Regions from separate parts of the Geobacillus sp. Y412MC52 genome, predicted to be linked through region 1. Evidence: a T-box and tRNA genes for the amino acid it is inferred to sense, from the RefSeq annotation. Region 1 holds a T-box; the other holds one or more tRNA genes.
What was found. The T-box of region 1 lies ahead of ileS (isoleucine--tRNA ligase). A T-box ahead of a tRNA ligase gene usually reads a tRNA of that ligase, here a tRNA-Ile.

Region 2: it encodes a tRNA-Ile, which carries the amino acid that the T-box ahead of ileS (isoleucine--tRNA ligase) is inferred to sense. The anticodon was not compared.

Annotation. Positions count from the first base shown of each region.
Region 1 covers NC_014915.1:1,062,031-1,069,598, reverse strand. Annotated here, with positions in the region: gene ileS (isoleucine--tRNA ligase) at 1-2,645, opposite strand, end outside; T-box leader at 2,699-2,919, opposite strand; gene GYMC52_RS05410 (DivIVA domain-containing protein) at 3,017-3,529, opposite strand; gene GYMC52_RS05405 (RNA-binding protein) at 3,608-4,381, opposite strand; gene GYMC52_RS05400 (YggT family protein) at 4,504-4,776, opposite strand; gene GYMC52_RS05395 (cell division protein SepF) at 4,780-5,208, opposite strand; gene GYMC52_RS05390 (YggS family pyridoxal phosphate-dependent enzyme) at 5,222-5,896, opposite strand; gene pgeF (peptidoglycan editing factor PgeF) at 5,893-6,717, opposite strand; gene GYMC52_RS05380 (YlmC/YmxH family sporulation protein) at 6,855-7,097, opposite strand; gene sigG (RNA polymerase sporulation sigma factor SigG) at 7,193-7,568, opposite strand, start outside.
Region 2 covers NC_014915.1:532,203-539,770, reverse strand. Annotated here, with positions in the region: gene trmL (tRNA (uridine(34)/cytosine(34)/5-carboxymethylaminomethyluridine(34)-2'-O)-methyltransferase TrmL) at 1-145, opposite strand, end outside; gene GYMC52_RS02795 (amidase domain-containing protein) at 166-1,029, opposite strand; gene queG (tRNA epoxyqueuosine(34) reductase QueG) at 1,091-2,233, opposite strand; gene GYMC52_RS02785 (B3/B4 domain-containing protein) at 2,286-2,951, shown strand; tRNA gene GYMC52_RS02780 (tRNA-Glu) at 3,258-3,329, opposite strand; tRNA gene GYMC52_RS02775 (tRNA-Ser) at 3,334-3,426, opposite strand; tRNA gene GYMC52_RS02770 (tRNA-Asn) at 3,433-3,507, opposite strand; tRNA gene GYMC52_RS02765 (tRNA-Ile) at 3,717-3,790, opposite strand; tRNA gene GYMC52_RS02760 (tRNA-Gly) at 3,797-3,867, opposite strand; tRNA gene GYMC52_RS02755 (tRNA-His) at 4,038-4,110, opposite strand; tRNA gene GYMC52_RS02750 (tRNA-Thr) at 4,118-4,193, opposite strand; tRNA gene GYMC52_RS02745 (tRNA-Ser) at 4,549-4,639, opposite strand; tRNA gene GYMC52_RS02740 (tRNA-Ile) at 4,659-4,735, opposite strand; tRNA gene GYMC52_RS02735 (tRNA-Met) at 4,741-4,817, opposite strand; tRNA gene GYMC52_RS02730 (tRNA-Ala) at 4,835-4,907, opposite strand; tRNA gene GYMC52_RS02725 (tRNA-Pro) at 4,916-4,989, opposite strand; tRNA gene GYMC52_RS02720 (tRNA-Arg) at 4,996-5,069, opposite strand; tRNA gene GYMC52_RS02715 (tRNA-Leu) at 5,075-5,160, opposite strand; tRNA gene GYMC52_RS02710 (tRNA-Gly) at 5,166-5,240, opposite strand; tRNA gene GYMC52_RS02705 (tRNA-Lys) at 5,248-5,320, opposite strand; tRNA gene GYMC52_RS02700 (tRNA-Thr) at 5,629-5,701, opposite strand; tRNA gene GYMC52_RS02695 (tRNA-Phe) at 5,846-5,921, opposite strand; tRNA gene GYMC52_RS02690 (tRNA-Asp) at 6,239-6,314, opposite strand; tRNA gene GYMC52_RS02685 (tRNA-Met) at 6,320-6,396, opposite strand; tRNA gene GYMC52_RS02680 (tRNA-Val) at 6,578-6,653, opposite strand; rRNA gene rrf (5S ribosomal RNA) at 6,662-6,778, opposite strand; rRNA gene GYMC52_RS02665 (23S ribosomal RNA) at 7,017-7,568, opposite strand, start outside.

The DNA of each region.
Region 1 (7,568 bases):
AGGACGGCCACGTGGTCGAGCCGCTCGGCTTCGGCCGGCGCGGCGTCATACGGCTCATCGGCGATCGAAAAGGCGGAAACGATGAGAAGCTGGCGCAAGTCGGCATCAAGCGACGCCAATAGCTTCCGCGCCTCGTCTTTCGGGTAGACGATGACGCTCGCGGTCAGCGATTTGCCGATCACTTTTTCATTGCGCGCGTTCTCGAGCGCTTTTAACATGTCATCGCGCACGTCCATAAACGCATCCCATTTCGCCAGCAGCGCTTCTTCGCCGTCGATCGCGATCGGCTCCGGCATATCGGTGAGCTGGACGCTTTCGACGTTTTCTCTTCGATTCGGGATATGCTCCCACACTTCATCGGCGGTATGCGGCAAAATCGGCGCGATGAGCTTCGCCAACGCGACGACCGTTTCATACAGCACCGTCTGCACGGCGCGGCGGGCGCGCGAGTCGGCCGCTTCGATGTACAAAATGTCTTTCGCCATATCCAAGTAAAACGCGCTCAGCTCGACGGTGCAGAAATGGTTCATCTCATGGTAAACCGCGGCGAAATCGTAGCTGTCATAGGCCTTTTTCACTTTGGCGATCAGCTTGTTCAACTTCGCCAGCATATAGCGGTCGACTTCGCCAAGCTCCCCAATCGGCACGGCGTTTTGGTTCGGGTCAAAATCGAACAAGTTGCCGAGCATAAACCGGAACGTGTTGCGGATTTTCCGGTACACTTCCGACACTTGTTTTAAAATATGGTCGGAGATGCGCACGTCCGCTTGGTAGTCAACCGAAGCGACCCAAAGCCGCAAAATGTCGGCGCCGAACTGTTCCATCACTTTCGCCGGCACGACGACGTTGCCGAGCGACTTGCTCATTTTCCGCCCTTCGCCGTCCAAGACAAAGCCGTGGCTCAACACGCCTTTATACGGCGCTTTGCCGGTGACGGCAACGGCGGTGGACAGCGATGAGTTGAACCAGCCGCGATATTGGTCGGACCCTTCCAAGTACAAATCAGCCGGACGCATGAGATCGTCGCGTTCGACCAACACGGCTTGGTGCGACGAACCGGAGTCAAACCAGACATCCATAATGTCCGTTTCTTTCGTAAAGATGCCGTTCGGGCTCGACGGATGGGTGAATCCTTCCGGCAGCAAGTCTTTCGCCTCTCGTTCAAACCAGACGTTCGACCCGTATTGGCGGAACAGGTTCGACACATGCTCAATCGTCTCATCGGTGATGATCGGTTCGCCGTTTTCGCCGTAAAAGACCGGAATCGGCACCCCCCAGGCGCGTTGGCGGGAAATGCACCAGTCGCCGCGGTCGCGCACCATGTTGTGGATGCGGATTTCCCCCCACTCCGGAATCCATTTCGTTTCTTTAATCGCCTGAAGCAGCTCGTTGCGGATTTTATCGATCGACGCAAACCATTGCGTTGTCGCTCGGAAAATCGTCGGCTGCTTTGTCCGCCAGTCGTGCGGATACGAGTGGGTGATAAACCCGAGCTTCAACAAAGCGCCGACTTCCTCAAGCTTCTGTGTAATCGCCTTGTTGGCGTCTTCGTAAAACATCCCCTCAAATCCCGGCGCTTCCTCGGTCATGTAGCCGCGCTCATCAACCGGGCAAAGGACCGGAAGCCCGTATTTTTGCCCGACGAGAAAGTCGTCTTCCCCGTGGCCCGGCGCCGTATGGACGCAACCGGTGCCGGCGTCGGTCGTGACGTGTTCGCCGCAGACGACAAGCGAGTCGCGCTCATAAAACGGATGTTTCGCCACGACGTATTCAAGCTCTTTTCCTTTGACCGTTTTGACGACCGACCATGCGTCCCAACCGATTTCTTTCGCCACCGATTCCGCCAAGGCGGCAGCGACGACATACCGTTTTCCGCTGACATCGACAACATGGTAATCCAAATCCGGATGAACCGCGATCGCCAAGTTCGCCGGAATCGTCCACGGCGTCGTCGTCCAAATGACGATTCGCTCATCGCCCTCAAGCACGCCTTTGCCGTCTTTCACCGGGAAGGCGACATAAATCGACGGCGAACGCTTGTCTTTATATTCGATTTCCGCTTCGGCGAGCGCCGATTCGCTTGACGGGGACCAATAGACCGGCTTCAACCCTTTGTAGATGAGCCCTTTTTTCGCCATTTCGCCAAATACTTTAATTTGCTGGGCTTCGTACTCCGGTTTGAGCGTAATGTACGGGTTGTCCCAGTCGCCGCGCACGCCGAGCCGCTTGAACTGCCGGCGCTGGTTGTCGATTTGTTCATACGCATATTGCTCGCACCGCTTGCGGAACTCGGCGACGCTCATCGATTTGCGGTCGACGCCTTGCTTCGCGAGCGCCGTTTCGATCGGCAGTCCGTGCGTATCCCAGCCCGGCACGTACGGCGCGCAATAGCCGTTCATCGATTTGTAGCGGACGATGATATCTTTTAAAATTTTGTTCAGCGCATGGCCCATATGAATGTCGCCGTTGGCATACGGCGGGCCGTCATGCAGGACAAACAGCGGACGTCCTTTCGTCCGCTCCTGCACTTTCCGGTAAATGTCCATTTCCTCCCATTTTTTTTGCATTTCCGGCTCCCGCTTCGGCAAGTTGCCGCGCATCGGGAACTCGGTTTGCGGCATAAGCAGCGTCTCTTTGTAATCCATCCTTGCTCCTCCTTCGAACGATAGATTCCAAATAAAAAAACCGTTCTCCCCCGGCAAGGGACGAGAACGGTCTCGCGGTACCACCCTTCTTGGCCATGCAAACGACGCACAGCCCACTTTTCATTCGTAACGGGAATGACGCGCCATGGCCTACTTGATGTTCGGCATGGAACTCCAGGGTGATGTTCACTCTTGCGCCGATGCCAGGCTTCCACCATCCCCGGCTCGCTGCGACCGGTCGTACAAGAGCTACTGTCCCTTTCATCGTCGATGGCTATTTCGCTATTCATCCTGAAAAAAGCCAACCGCCTCCCACGGCGGCTGATGCGGCGATTTTTGCCAATTATTATAACCGAAACGTCTTCGGTTCGTCAAGGCTGTGACAGCGGTTCTCTCGCCCCTTCTTCCAAATCCGGCGCCTCATACTCCATCAACTCGTCCCAATCGCGGCTGTTGATCATATCAAGCTGCGCCTCGACAAGCATGCGGAAACGGGCGCGGAACACTTTCGACTGCCGCTTCAGCTCCTCGATCTCGAGGGCGATTTTCCGCGATTTCGCCAATGCATCGCTGATGATGCGCTCGGCGTTTTTTTCCGCCTCTTTAATGATCAGCTTCGCCTCTTTTTGCGCATTCCGCTTCACTTCTTCCGCTGCTTCTTGAGCGACAAGAATCGACTTGTTGAGCGTCTCCTCAATGTTCGCAAAGTAGTTCAGCTTTTCCGTCAGTTCGGCCACTTTCTCTTCCAGCTGCTTTTTTTCACGGATGAGCATTTCATAGTCTTTAATGACTTGATCGAGGAACTCGTTCACTTCGTCTTCATCGTACCCGCGAAACCCGCGGCTGAATTCCTTGTTGTGAATATCCAATGGCGTCAACGGCACAACGGCCACCTCCGTCTCCATCATTCCTTTTCTTCACTTTCATTCGACACGGTTTGCCGATTTCCTGCCGTCATTTGCTTATTTTTGTCGGCCGATCTGAACGAGCCAGCGCTCTTTTTTCGTCGGCCCTTCCACCGAAAACAGCTTGCAGCGGCCAAAACCGCGCGCCGACAGGACATCGCCCGGTCCGCAGAGGAAATCCGGCTTGTCCACCACCTTCCAGTTGACTTTGACAAGCCCGCTTTCAACAAGCGCACGCGCTTTCTCCCTCGCAAGGCGAAACGCCTGAGCGAGCACAGCATCGAGCCTTAGAGAAGACACCGTGACCGTTCCTTCCTCCCACGTTTCGGCAAGCGGCATGGCAGCCGACAACGGCAGCGGCTCAAGCGCAACCGGAGCTTTGCCGATCGTTTCGACATGCAAGCGGACGTAGTCGGCGACTTCAGCAGCAACAAAAAACTGAATTTCCCCATCCAAAACGAGAATATCGCCAAACTTGCCGCGCCGCAAGCCAAGCGACATCAGCGCCCCCAACACGTCGCGATGTTCAAGGGAAACGAATTTCGCCGGATAGCGGACGGCAAACAGCACAATGCCATAATCCTCTTCCTCAGGGTCGATATACGGCGGAGCGAGAAACGCCCGCTTCCGCTCGACAAACGGGGCGCCTCCGAAAAAAAACACGCGCACGTCTCCATCGCCGCCAGTGATGCTTTGCACGATTTGCTGCTCACGCGGATCGAGAAAATCGGTCAGCTTCGGAGCGTACTGACGGCTCACCATCTCCTTCCACTCGAGCACTTGATCAATGAACGGATGTTCCTCTTTGCGAAAATGCTGATACAGCTCCACTCGACGTCACCTTGCTTTCATGGAAGAAAGGAACCCACAATGGATTCCTCTCTGCGAGTTCCGCCCTTCCGCCTTTTTGCCTGCCGGACGGAGAGCGGCGGCGCCGTGCGCGCAAAACGAAGCTAAAACTGCGACTGAAGAATGTCGAATAGGGCATGAAGCCCTCTCGTCGCGAATTCAAGAACGATAAACGCGACGATTGGGGAGACGTCAATGATGCCAAGCGGCGGAATGACGCGCCGAAACGGCTCCAAATACGGCTCGCAAATGGCGGCAAGCATCTGTCCGAACCGCGTTTCGCGCGCATTGGGAAACCACGACATTAAAATATAAATGATCAGCGCATACGAGTACACTTGAATCACTGTCGTCAAAAACGTGAGTACATAATCCAACGGCTACCACCTCTTCATCGGTCTGTCATCCTCGCCGTCGAGCGAAATCGAGCCGCTGACGTCGACGTTTTCCGGGGTGCATAAAAAAATTTTTGTGCCGACTTGCTGAATGTCGCCGCCAATGGCGTACACCGTGCCGCTTAAAAAGTCGACGATCCGCTTGGCCTGCTCATGCTGAATGCGCTGCAAGTTGACGATGACCGCGCGCCGGCTTTTCAAATGGTCGGCGATCTCCTGCGCCTCCGCATACACCCGCGGCTCAGCAAGCACGACTTTCGCCGATTTTTGCACGCTTTGCAGGCTGACGACGTTCGCCTTGCCTGCCGTCTTCGGCGGCGCCTCCTCTTCCGGCTGCGGCGCTTCATATTCTTCATCATAGTCTTCGTAGTCTTCTTCTAAAAAATAATCGCGAAATTTTTTCATCAACCCCATCCGGTTTCACCTCCTACAATGATCCGACAAGCGCGCTGCCGATGCGCACAAACGTCGCTCCTTCCTCGATGGCGATCGTGTAGTCGTTTGACATGCCCATTGACAGTTCGGTGCATGGCGCATGGGCCATTCCCAACGCCTGAACGCGTTCCTTCAGCATCCGCAATTGGCGAAAGCAAGCGCGCAATATCGCTTCGTCGCCGGTATGCGGCGCCATCGTCATCAATCCGACGACTTCGATGCGCGAAAAGGCGCGAAGCTGTTCAATAAACGGAATCGTTTCTTCGGGGGCGAGCCCGTGTTTGGTCGCTTCGCCCGATACGTTCACTTGAACAAAACATTTTACCGGCCGCACCGCCCGCTTTTCGATTTCTTTCGCGAGCGACAGACGGTCGAGCGAATGAATGTAATCGACTTTATCAATAATGTCTTTGACTTTGCGCGACTGAAGCGTCCCAATGAAATGCCACGTCGCTTGATTTCCGATCCGTGCATGCTTTTCAATCAATTGGTCGGAGCGGTTTTCGCCGAGGTCGGCAATGCCGGCGTCAAGCACCTCGAGCGCCCGCTTTGCATCCACATATTTGGTGACCGCCACGATGCGCACGCCGGCTGGATCGCGGCCGACGCGGGCGCAGGCCGCCTCGATTTCTCGGCGAATGGCCGCCAAGTTGTCGCGCACCGTCATGTCCATTCCTCCCTTCGGCCAATGAACGCCAACATCCTTCCGGTCGTTCCGCGGTCGCGGCGGTGGGAAAAAAACAACGCTTCCTCACAGCTTGTACAGCGTTCCGACACATAAATATGGCTGTTCGGAACGCCAGCCGCGAGCAACTGGAGCCGGTTGGCTTCCTTTAAGTCGAGCGCATATTGCCCTGGGCTTGTTTCCCGCCATGGCAACGGGCTTTCCGGAGGAAGCGTCGGGCGCAGACTGTCCACGACCCGGTCGTCAACCGTATAACAGCACGGACCGATGGCAGGTCCGATGGCAACATAGATGTCGCTCGGCGCGATGTGTTCGCGCGTTTGCCAAAGCCGCACCATGTGACCAGCGATGCCGCCCGCCGTTCCCCGCCACCCGGCATGAGCAAGGCCGACTAACCCAGCAGATGGCGCCACAAAATAAATGGGCACACAATCGGCAAAACAAAGCGCGAGCAATACCCCCGCCTCGTCTGTATACAACCCATCGACCCCTGGAACCGCCGTGGCGAAATCTTGCGCCCCGTTCCCCCGGTCACTTTTCGTCACTTTCTGAATGTCGGCACCATGCACTTGTTCGCAACATACCCATCGCTCAAGCGGGAATGCAAGCCATTCCGCCAAGCGCCGGCGGTTGTTGACGACATCCGTGCGGTCATCGCCGACATGCAGCCCCATATTCAGCGAGGCGAACGGCCCTTTGCTCTCCCCGCCATGTTTCGTCGTCAATCCAGCGACGGCTCCAGCAAACGGAGGCGCCCCGCAACGGAGCCAGCCGCGGGCTTCTTGTTGAAAAATGTCTGGCATTCGCGTCAACCCTCACGCTACTTTTTGTAGTTTTTTATCACTTTTTTTCCTATTTTATCATAGTTTGTTTGTCCATGATAACCTTTATTTGCGATTTTGTCGAAACATTGCTGTCAACCCTAGGCCATCCTCGGGATTCAATCCGTATCATGAAGGCGGACTAAAATAACATCGGCTCCGATTTTGACGATGTTCTGCCATGGAATGACGACCGCCTCTTCGCGGCCGAACAGCCCGAGCATCTTTCCGGCGCCTAAAATAATGAGTGAGCGGATTTTTCCAGTATCTAAATCAATATCAATGTCCCCAATATTGCCAAGCTTCTTCCCATTGGCTACATTGACGACATCTTTCGTCTGAAATTCGGAAATTCTCATCACGATTTCTTCCCCCGCCTTTCCTCTCCCTCTTTTTCATCTATATGACGCCGAATGAGCAGTTATGTGCCAAAGAAAAAGGCTGCACCTGCAGCCTGTCACACTTGGATGTTTTTATTCATTTGCCGGATCGCCGCTTTTTCGAGCCTGGACACTTGCGCTTGGGAAATGCCGATTTCCTCGGCCACTTCCATTTGCGTCTTTCCTTGGAAAAAGCGTTTGCGGATGATCATTTTTTCCCGCTCATTCAACCGCCGAAGCCCTTCCTTCAAGGCGATTTCTTCGATCCATTGGCTGTCGCGGTTGCGCTCATCGCTCAGCTGGTCCATCACATAAATCGGGTCGCCGCCGTCGTTGTAAATCGGCTCAAACAACGAAACAGGATCTTGAATGGCATCGAGGGCAAAAACCACTTCCTCATGGGCGACGCCGAGTTCTTTGGCAATTTCCTCGGTTGACGGTTCTTTCGCCGTC
Region 2 (7,568 bases), 530 kb from region 1:
CGGCGCGCTTTAACATTTTATCATCCGTAGAAAAACCGAGCGGGCGGATCAAATGGAGCGACGTATCGGTTGCTGCGCACGTACGAGCGATGTTTCCAGTATTTGCTGGAATTTCTGGCTGGTATAGCACTACATGAAGCGGCATTTCCTTCACCTCAACAACGTTTATTTGCGATCGATGATGTGAAAAAACTTATAGCGAATGTTCGGCGTATAGGCGCTTGAATCTTCATACGACCAATAGCGCATTCGGCTGTTTGTCGTATGGGCGTTCACAAGCGGCATCCCGTTCTGATCTTTCGCCACCACAATCGTTGAGTGGTCGAAGCGTCCGTCCCCTTGAAAATCATAACAGATGACATCGCCTGCCATCAATTGCTCCGGCTCCGCCACTTCCACCGCCTGCAAGCCGATGCGCGACCCGCTCAAATACCAACGAAAAGCATGAGCCACAGCCCAGCTGTAACTCCAACTTCCGTTTTGACACCACCATCCCCTCGCCCGGTTCGGATAGCCCGTCATCGGCGCCCCGCCTGCATACAAGCATTGAGAGACAAAATTCGTGCAATCCACCGGAAACGACGGAAACACCGGGTTATGCCGATTCCACCACGTTTCCGCATACCGCACCGCCCGGGCGCGGTCATACTGGTAAGAAAGACGCTCCCCCGTCCATTGCTCTCGTTCGACGCGCGGCGCCTCCATATCCCCCCCCAACCGGTTGATCGGTTCATCAGCTACAAGCTCACCGCGAACAAAACAGGCGCATCGCTCCTCAACCTGTTCTTCTATATATAGTGAACCCCTTTGCTTAATTAAAAATTGATGGTGGGCAATATACATAACTTTCGCTTCCCGCTCGATGGTCTGCCTGCCGACAATTTGTCCCCGGATCGTGCAACGGACGATCTCCGCACCGCGCTTTTGGCAAAGCCGTTGCTTTCTTGCCGCCTCTTCGCTTCGGATATTGCTTTCCGACACAAACGAGCGGGCTCGCTCATCCAACCACGCGCGCAACTGTTTTTTCATGCTGCTTTCCACCACTTTCGTTTTTGTTACTACCTTATGTGGGGAAGCTGCGTTTTTTTCCCTATTCCTTTGCCTCAGCCAACAGTTTCAGTCCTTTTTCAATCTCAGCGATCACATCGGCATCCGCCTCCGTTTGCCGCGCGGCCTCCAAATAAGGCTTAGCGCTTGGATCCCCGATTTTCCCGAGCGCCCACGCCGCCGTCCCGCGGATGACTGGACGGCTATCCTCTTTCAACAAACGCAGTAAGTGCGGCACCGCGGTTTGGTCTTTGTAATGGGCGAGCGCCAGAATGGCATTGCGCTGAATCGGCTTTTTCCCACGCCATGAACCCGCCATGGCCCCAAATGTTTCTTTAAATTCACGGTTGCTCATCTGAAGCAGCGGGATGAGTTTCGGCTTTACCGCTTCCGGATCCGGCTCGAATTCTGGATGCAAATGAAAGTCTTTCCCCTTATTTTCCGGGCAGACTTGCTGGCATGTATCGCAGCCGTACAGCCGGTTCCCGATTTTCTCCCGAAACTCGTCGGCCAAAAAGCCTTTCGTTTGCGTTAAAAAGGAAAGGCACCGGTGTGCGTTCAGTTGTCCCCCTTGTACAAGCGCCCCGGTCGGGCAGGCATCAATGCATTTCGTGCACGTGCCGCATCGGTTTTCAACCGGTTCATCAGGGGGAAATGGAATATTCGTAATCATTTCTCCCAAATACACATACGATCCAAACTCCGGTGTAATAATAGAGCAGTTCTTGCCGCTCCAACCGATCCCTGCCCGTTCCGCCACCGCCCGATCGGCGAGCTCTCCGGTATCCACCATCGAGCGAACGCGGGCATGGGGCACTTTGGCCAGCAAAAACTCCTCGAGCTGCTGCAAACGTTCCCGCAACACATCGTGGTAGTCCTTTCCCCATGAAGCGCGGCAAAAAACGCCGCGCCGTTCCGTCTTTGTCCCCCGCGGCGCATTTTTCATTTTGGACGGATAGGCAAGAGCAATGGCAATGATCGATTTTGCTTCCGGAAGAAGCAATGAAGGATTCGTCCGTTTCTCAATATCTGGTTCCTCAAAACCGGACTGATAGCCGAGCTCCTGCTGGCGGCGCAGCCGTTCCTTTAATTCAACAAACGGATCAGCGCTCGCAAATCCGATTTTATCAATGCCGATTGACCGACTATACTCAATGACTTCCCTCTTTAATGCCATAACATCCATCGTTTTCCCTCCTTTCGTCATATATGGTAAAATGAAATCCGAGGTGATCAAGATGAAATTCGTGATATCAGAACAACTAAAGCAACGCCTTCCTTCTGGTAAATTCGGCGTCATCCGCTATCATCATATCGAGGTCAGCGATTCACCGCAAATGTTAAGGGGGCGGCTTGAGCTGTTTCAAGAATCTCTTTACATCGAGCTGCAGGAAAAGTCGATTGCCGACATTCCTGAGATGGTCGAATGGCGCCGTACTTTCAAACAAATCGGAACGGACCCAAGCCGCTATCGACCGTCAAGTGAAAGCCTGTACCGACGCATCCAGAAAAAAAGCTTCATTCCGCCTATCCATTCAGCGGCAGACATAAACAACTTTTTTTCACTCTATTATAAAATTCCACTCGGCATCTATGATCTAGACCGCATCAACGGGACAGTGACGCTCACGATCGGCACGGAACAAGATGAATACATCGCGTTAAACGGCCGCACAGTCAACTTTGCCAACAAACTCGTCAGCAAAGATGAACGAGGGCCGTTTGGCAGTCCGATCGTCGATTCGGAGCGGACCGCCGTGACGAGAGAAACGAAAAACGCTTTGCAAATCGTTTACTTTCTCCCATCAACGCCAGAAGAAACCGCCAAGCGCCAGCTTCAAGCCATCCAAACGATGTTTGTGCAAATTCATGGCGGCGAAGCCGACGCCCAATTGTTCGTTTGATCTTCCCCCCCCCCCACTTTCCTGCCGTTGGAAACGGGGGACTCCCTCCCTACTTGAACGCTCTCCCACCTACGCTCACGCGTGGAAGTGGGGGTCTTCTCGGTTTAGGGTGATAAATAAAAAAACGCAATGCCTCGTTCTTTAACGAAACGAAACACTGCGTTGTCCCCAACCATCATAGACATAATTTTAAAGCTAACGAGAGACATTATAACAGACTTCCACACGCATCGCAAGAAAAAAACGCAAAAATCGACAAAAGAAATTGTACAAAAGGGCACCAGAATCTCTGGTGCCAGCAACCAGTGACCCGTACGGGATTCGAACCCGTGTTACCGCCGTGAAAGGGCGGTGTCTTAACCACTTGACCAACGGGCCATTATGGCGGAGAAGGCGGGATTTGAACCCGCGCGCCGCAAAACTGCGACCTAACGGTTTAGCAAACCGTCCCCTTCAGCCACTTGGGTACTTCTCCGTAACATGGCTCCGCAAGTAGGATTCGAACCTACGACCTACCGGTTAACAGCCGGTTGCTCTACCGCTGAGCTATTGCGGAATGATGAATAACTATATGTTATGCACATCTTCCAAATGTGCTCGTTGCCTCTTCCTCTGCCAGCTAATTCAAGGAAGCGAGATGCGTCGAGGCAACTCGCAGCGAATTCGAAGATGTGAAGCTCGTCGCTCCGCTTTTGCTTTGGAACGATGGGGCATTGTTCGCCCATTATTATAGCGAATAGCCAAAAAACATTCAATGGAAAATAATGGGCCTAAGTGGACTTGAACCACCGACCTCACGCTTATCAGGCGTGCGCTCTGACCAGCTGAGCTATAGGCCCGTCAAAAGCGGGTGATGGGAATCGAACCCACGACATCAGCTTGGAAGGCTGAGGTTTTACCACTAAACTACACCCGCATAATTTTTGATGAAACACCCATCACAATCTTTCATGCCCCTTCCTCTGCCAGCCGATTCAAAGAAGCTGGATGCGTCGGGGCAACTCGAAGCGGATTCGATGATGCAGATGCTCGTGGCTGAGGTTTTACCACTAAACTACACACGCAAATATAGAATATAATGAAAAGGGCGACTAGTGGGAATCGAACCCACGCATGCCAGAGCCACAATCTGGTGCGTTAACCACTTCGCCATAGTCGCCTCGATCTGGTGCCGGCTGCAGGACTTGAACCCGCAACCTACTGATTACAAGTCAGTTGCTCTACCAATTGAGCTAAGCCGGCACATTTAAAATTAGCTAGTGACTCATGTTGTCTGCCTGGTTGTGCCTCTTCCTCTGCAAGTTGATTCGAGGAAGCGGAGTGCGTCGAGGCAACTCGCAGCCAATTCGATGATGCCGATGCTCGTCTCTACCAATTGAGCTAAGCCGACATATTTAGTAATGAAACAGTGACTCCTATTATGCTGAACTGTGCCTCTTCCTCTCCCAGCTAATTCGAGGAAGTCAAATGCTCGGTGTCCCTTCCTCTGCAAGCTTATTCAAAGAAGTGGGATGCGTCGGGACAACTCGCAGCAGATTCGACGATGCGAATGCTCGTCTCTACCAATTGAGCTAAGCCGGCATGATTTTAAAGTGCATGGCGGAGGAGGAGGGATTCGAACCCCCGCGCGCCTTGCGACGCCTCTCGGTTTTCAAGACCGACCCCTTCAACCACTTGGGTACTCCTCCAAAAAAGCAACAATAATAATGGTGGACCTTGTAGGACTCGAACCTACGACCGGACGGTTATGAGCCGTCTGCTCTAACCAGCTGAGCTAAAGGTCCGATAATGGTGGCGGTGGAGGGGATCGAACCCCCGACCTCACGGGTATGAACCGTACGCTCTAGCCAGCTGAGCTACACCGCCAAATTTAAGTCAAAAGGTGGAGCCTATCGGGATCGAACCGATGACCTCCTGCTTGCAAAGCAGGCGCTCTCCCAGCTGAGCTAAGGCCCCATGATAAATCGGGAAGACAGGATTTGAACCTGCGACCTCACGGACCCGAACCGTGTGCTCTACCAAGCTGAGCTACTTCCCGACAAAACGCGCTCGAGAGGATTCGAACCCCTAACCTTCTGATCCGTAGTCAGATGCTCTATCCAATTGAGCTACGAGCGCACAAGTGCCGAGGGCCGGACTCGAACCGGCACGGTAGTTACCTACCCCAGGATTTTAAGTCCTGTGCGTCTGCCAATTCCGCCACCCCGGCGGAAGTGGAGCGGAAGACGGGGCTCGAACCCGCGACCCCCACCTTGGCAAGGTGGTGTTCTACCGCTGAACTACTTCCGCAAGACGATGAGCCATGGAGGACTCGAACCTCCGACCCTCTGATTAAAAGTCAGATGCTCTACCTACTGAGCTAATGGCTCATGGGTTCAATAACACTCCGAGACAACGATGTCCCTTCCTCTACTAGCATATTCGAAGATGTCAGATGCGTCGGGACAACTCGAAGCCAACTCGATGATGTAAAGCTCGTTGCTCTACCTACTGAGCTAATGGCTCATGGGTTCAATAACACTCCGAGACAACGATGTCCCTTCCTCTACTAGCATATTCGAAGATGTCAGATGCGTCGGGACAACTCGAAGCGAACTCGAAGATGTAACGCTCGTTACTGAGCTAATGGCTCGCGGTTGCCGCCTTAATGGCTTAAGGGGTTATTAAGGAATAAGAATGCCGGCTGCAGGACTTGAACCCGCAACCTACTGATTACAAGTCAGTTGCTCTACCAATTGAGCTAAGCCGGCACATTTAAAATTAGTTAGTGACTCATGTTGTCTGCCTGGTTGTGCCTCTTCCTCTTCAAGCTCATTCAAGGAAGACATGTCTGTGAACTACTCCCACTTAGCTTTGCATGAAGCGGGAACCTTCTTTCGGAACTATGATAAAAATGGTGGCTCGGGACGGAATCGAACCGCCGACACAAGGATTTTCAGTCCTTTGCTCTACCGACTGAGCTACCGAGCCATATTAAGTTCTACGCTGCTTTACTTGTGCTACATTGTGCCTCTTCCTCTGCCAGCGGATTCGAAGATGCTGGATGCGTCGAGGCAACTCGAAGCGAATTCGATGAAGCGGATGCTCGTCTCTACCGACTGAGCTACCGAGCCGTATCTTATTTTTCCCTTGTTCGTTGATGACTTTTGTGTCCCTTCCTCTACTAGCCCATTCGAAGAAGCCAGATGCGTCGGGACAACTCGCAGCAGATTCGACGATGCGGATGCTCGTCTCTACCGACTGAGCTACCGAGCCATATTTTTTCATCTTTCACAATTTTGAAAGAATGGCGGTCCCGACGGGACTCGAACCCGCGATCTCCTGCGTGACAGGCAGGCATGTTAACCACTACACTACGGGACCAATTTTGGTTGCGGGGGCAGGATTTGAACCTGCGACCTTCGGGTTATGAGCCCGACGAGCTACCGGACTGCTCCACCCCGCGATGATGAGAAAGTAAGTTGATTTTCACAATGCTTTTAGTGTTGTTGTTCGTTGCCTCTTCCTCTACAAGCTGATTCAAAGACGCCGAATGCGTCGAGGCAACTCGAAGCGGATTCGATGAAGCAAAGGCTCGTTGCTCCACCCCGCGATGATGAGAAAGCAAGTCAGCTTTTATATTAAGATGGTGGAGGATGACGGGATCGAACCGCCGACCCCTTGCTTGTAAGGCAAGTGCTCTCCCAGCTGAGCTAATCCTCCACGAAATCGCCTAGCAGCGACCTACTCTTGCAGGGGCGCTGGCCCCAACTACCATCGGCGCTGGAGGGCTTAACTTCCGTGTTCGGGATGGGAACGGGTGTTTCCCCTCCGCCATAGCCACTAGGCAATAGTTATCATCTTGGACAGTAATTATTATATCCATCCTGTTGGATTTGTCAACAGGATGTTCATTCCTTCAAAACTAGATAACCGTCGGAAGAAGCCGCTCGCCTGCGCTTTTCGCATTGTCCAGCTCCGGCTCGCCGCCGCTCGGGGTCAAATAACCTTCGCCTTCGGGATGTGAACATCCCTGCAGGCGAAGAACATTTGCCCGTCGCGGCGACCCGCTCGCCTGCGCTTTTCTTGGTTAAGCCCTCGATCGATTAGTATCCGTCAGCTCCACGTGTCGCCACGCTTCCACCTCGGACCTATCGACCTCGTCATCTTCGAGGGATCTTACCCGCTTCACGCGGTGGGAAATCTCATCTTGAGGGGGGCTTCACGCTTAGATGCTTTCAGCGCTTATCCCGTCCGCACATAGCTACCCAGCGGTGCCCCTGGCGGGACAACTGGTACACCAGCGGTGCGTCCATCCCGGTCCTCTCGTACTAAGGACAGCTCCTCTCAAATTTCCTCCGCCCGCGACGGATAGGGACCGAACTGTCTCACGACGTTCTGAACCCAGCTCGCGTACCGCTTTAATGGGCGAACAGCCCAACCCTTGGGACCGACTACAGCCCCAGGATGCGATGAGCCGACATCGAGGTGCCAAACCTCCCCGTCGATGTGGACTCTTGGGGGAGATCAGCCTGTTATCCCCGGGGTAGCTTTTATCCGTTGAGCGATGGCCCTTCCATGCGGAACCACCGGATCACTAAGCCCGACTTTCGTCCCTGCTCGACCTGTCCGTCTCGC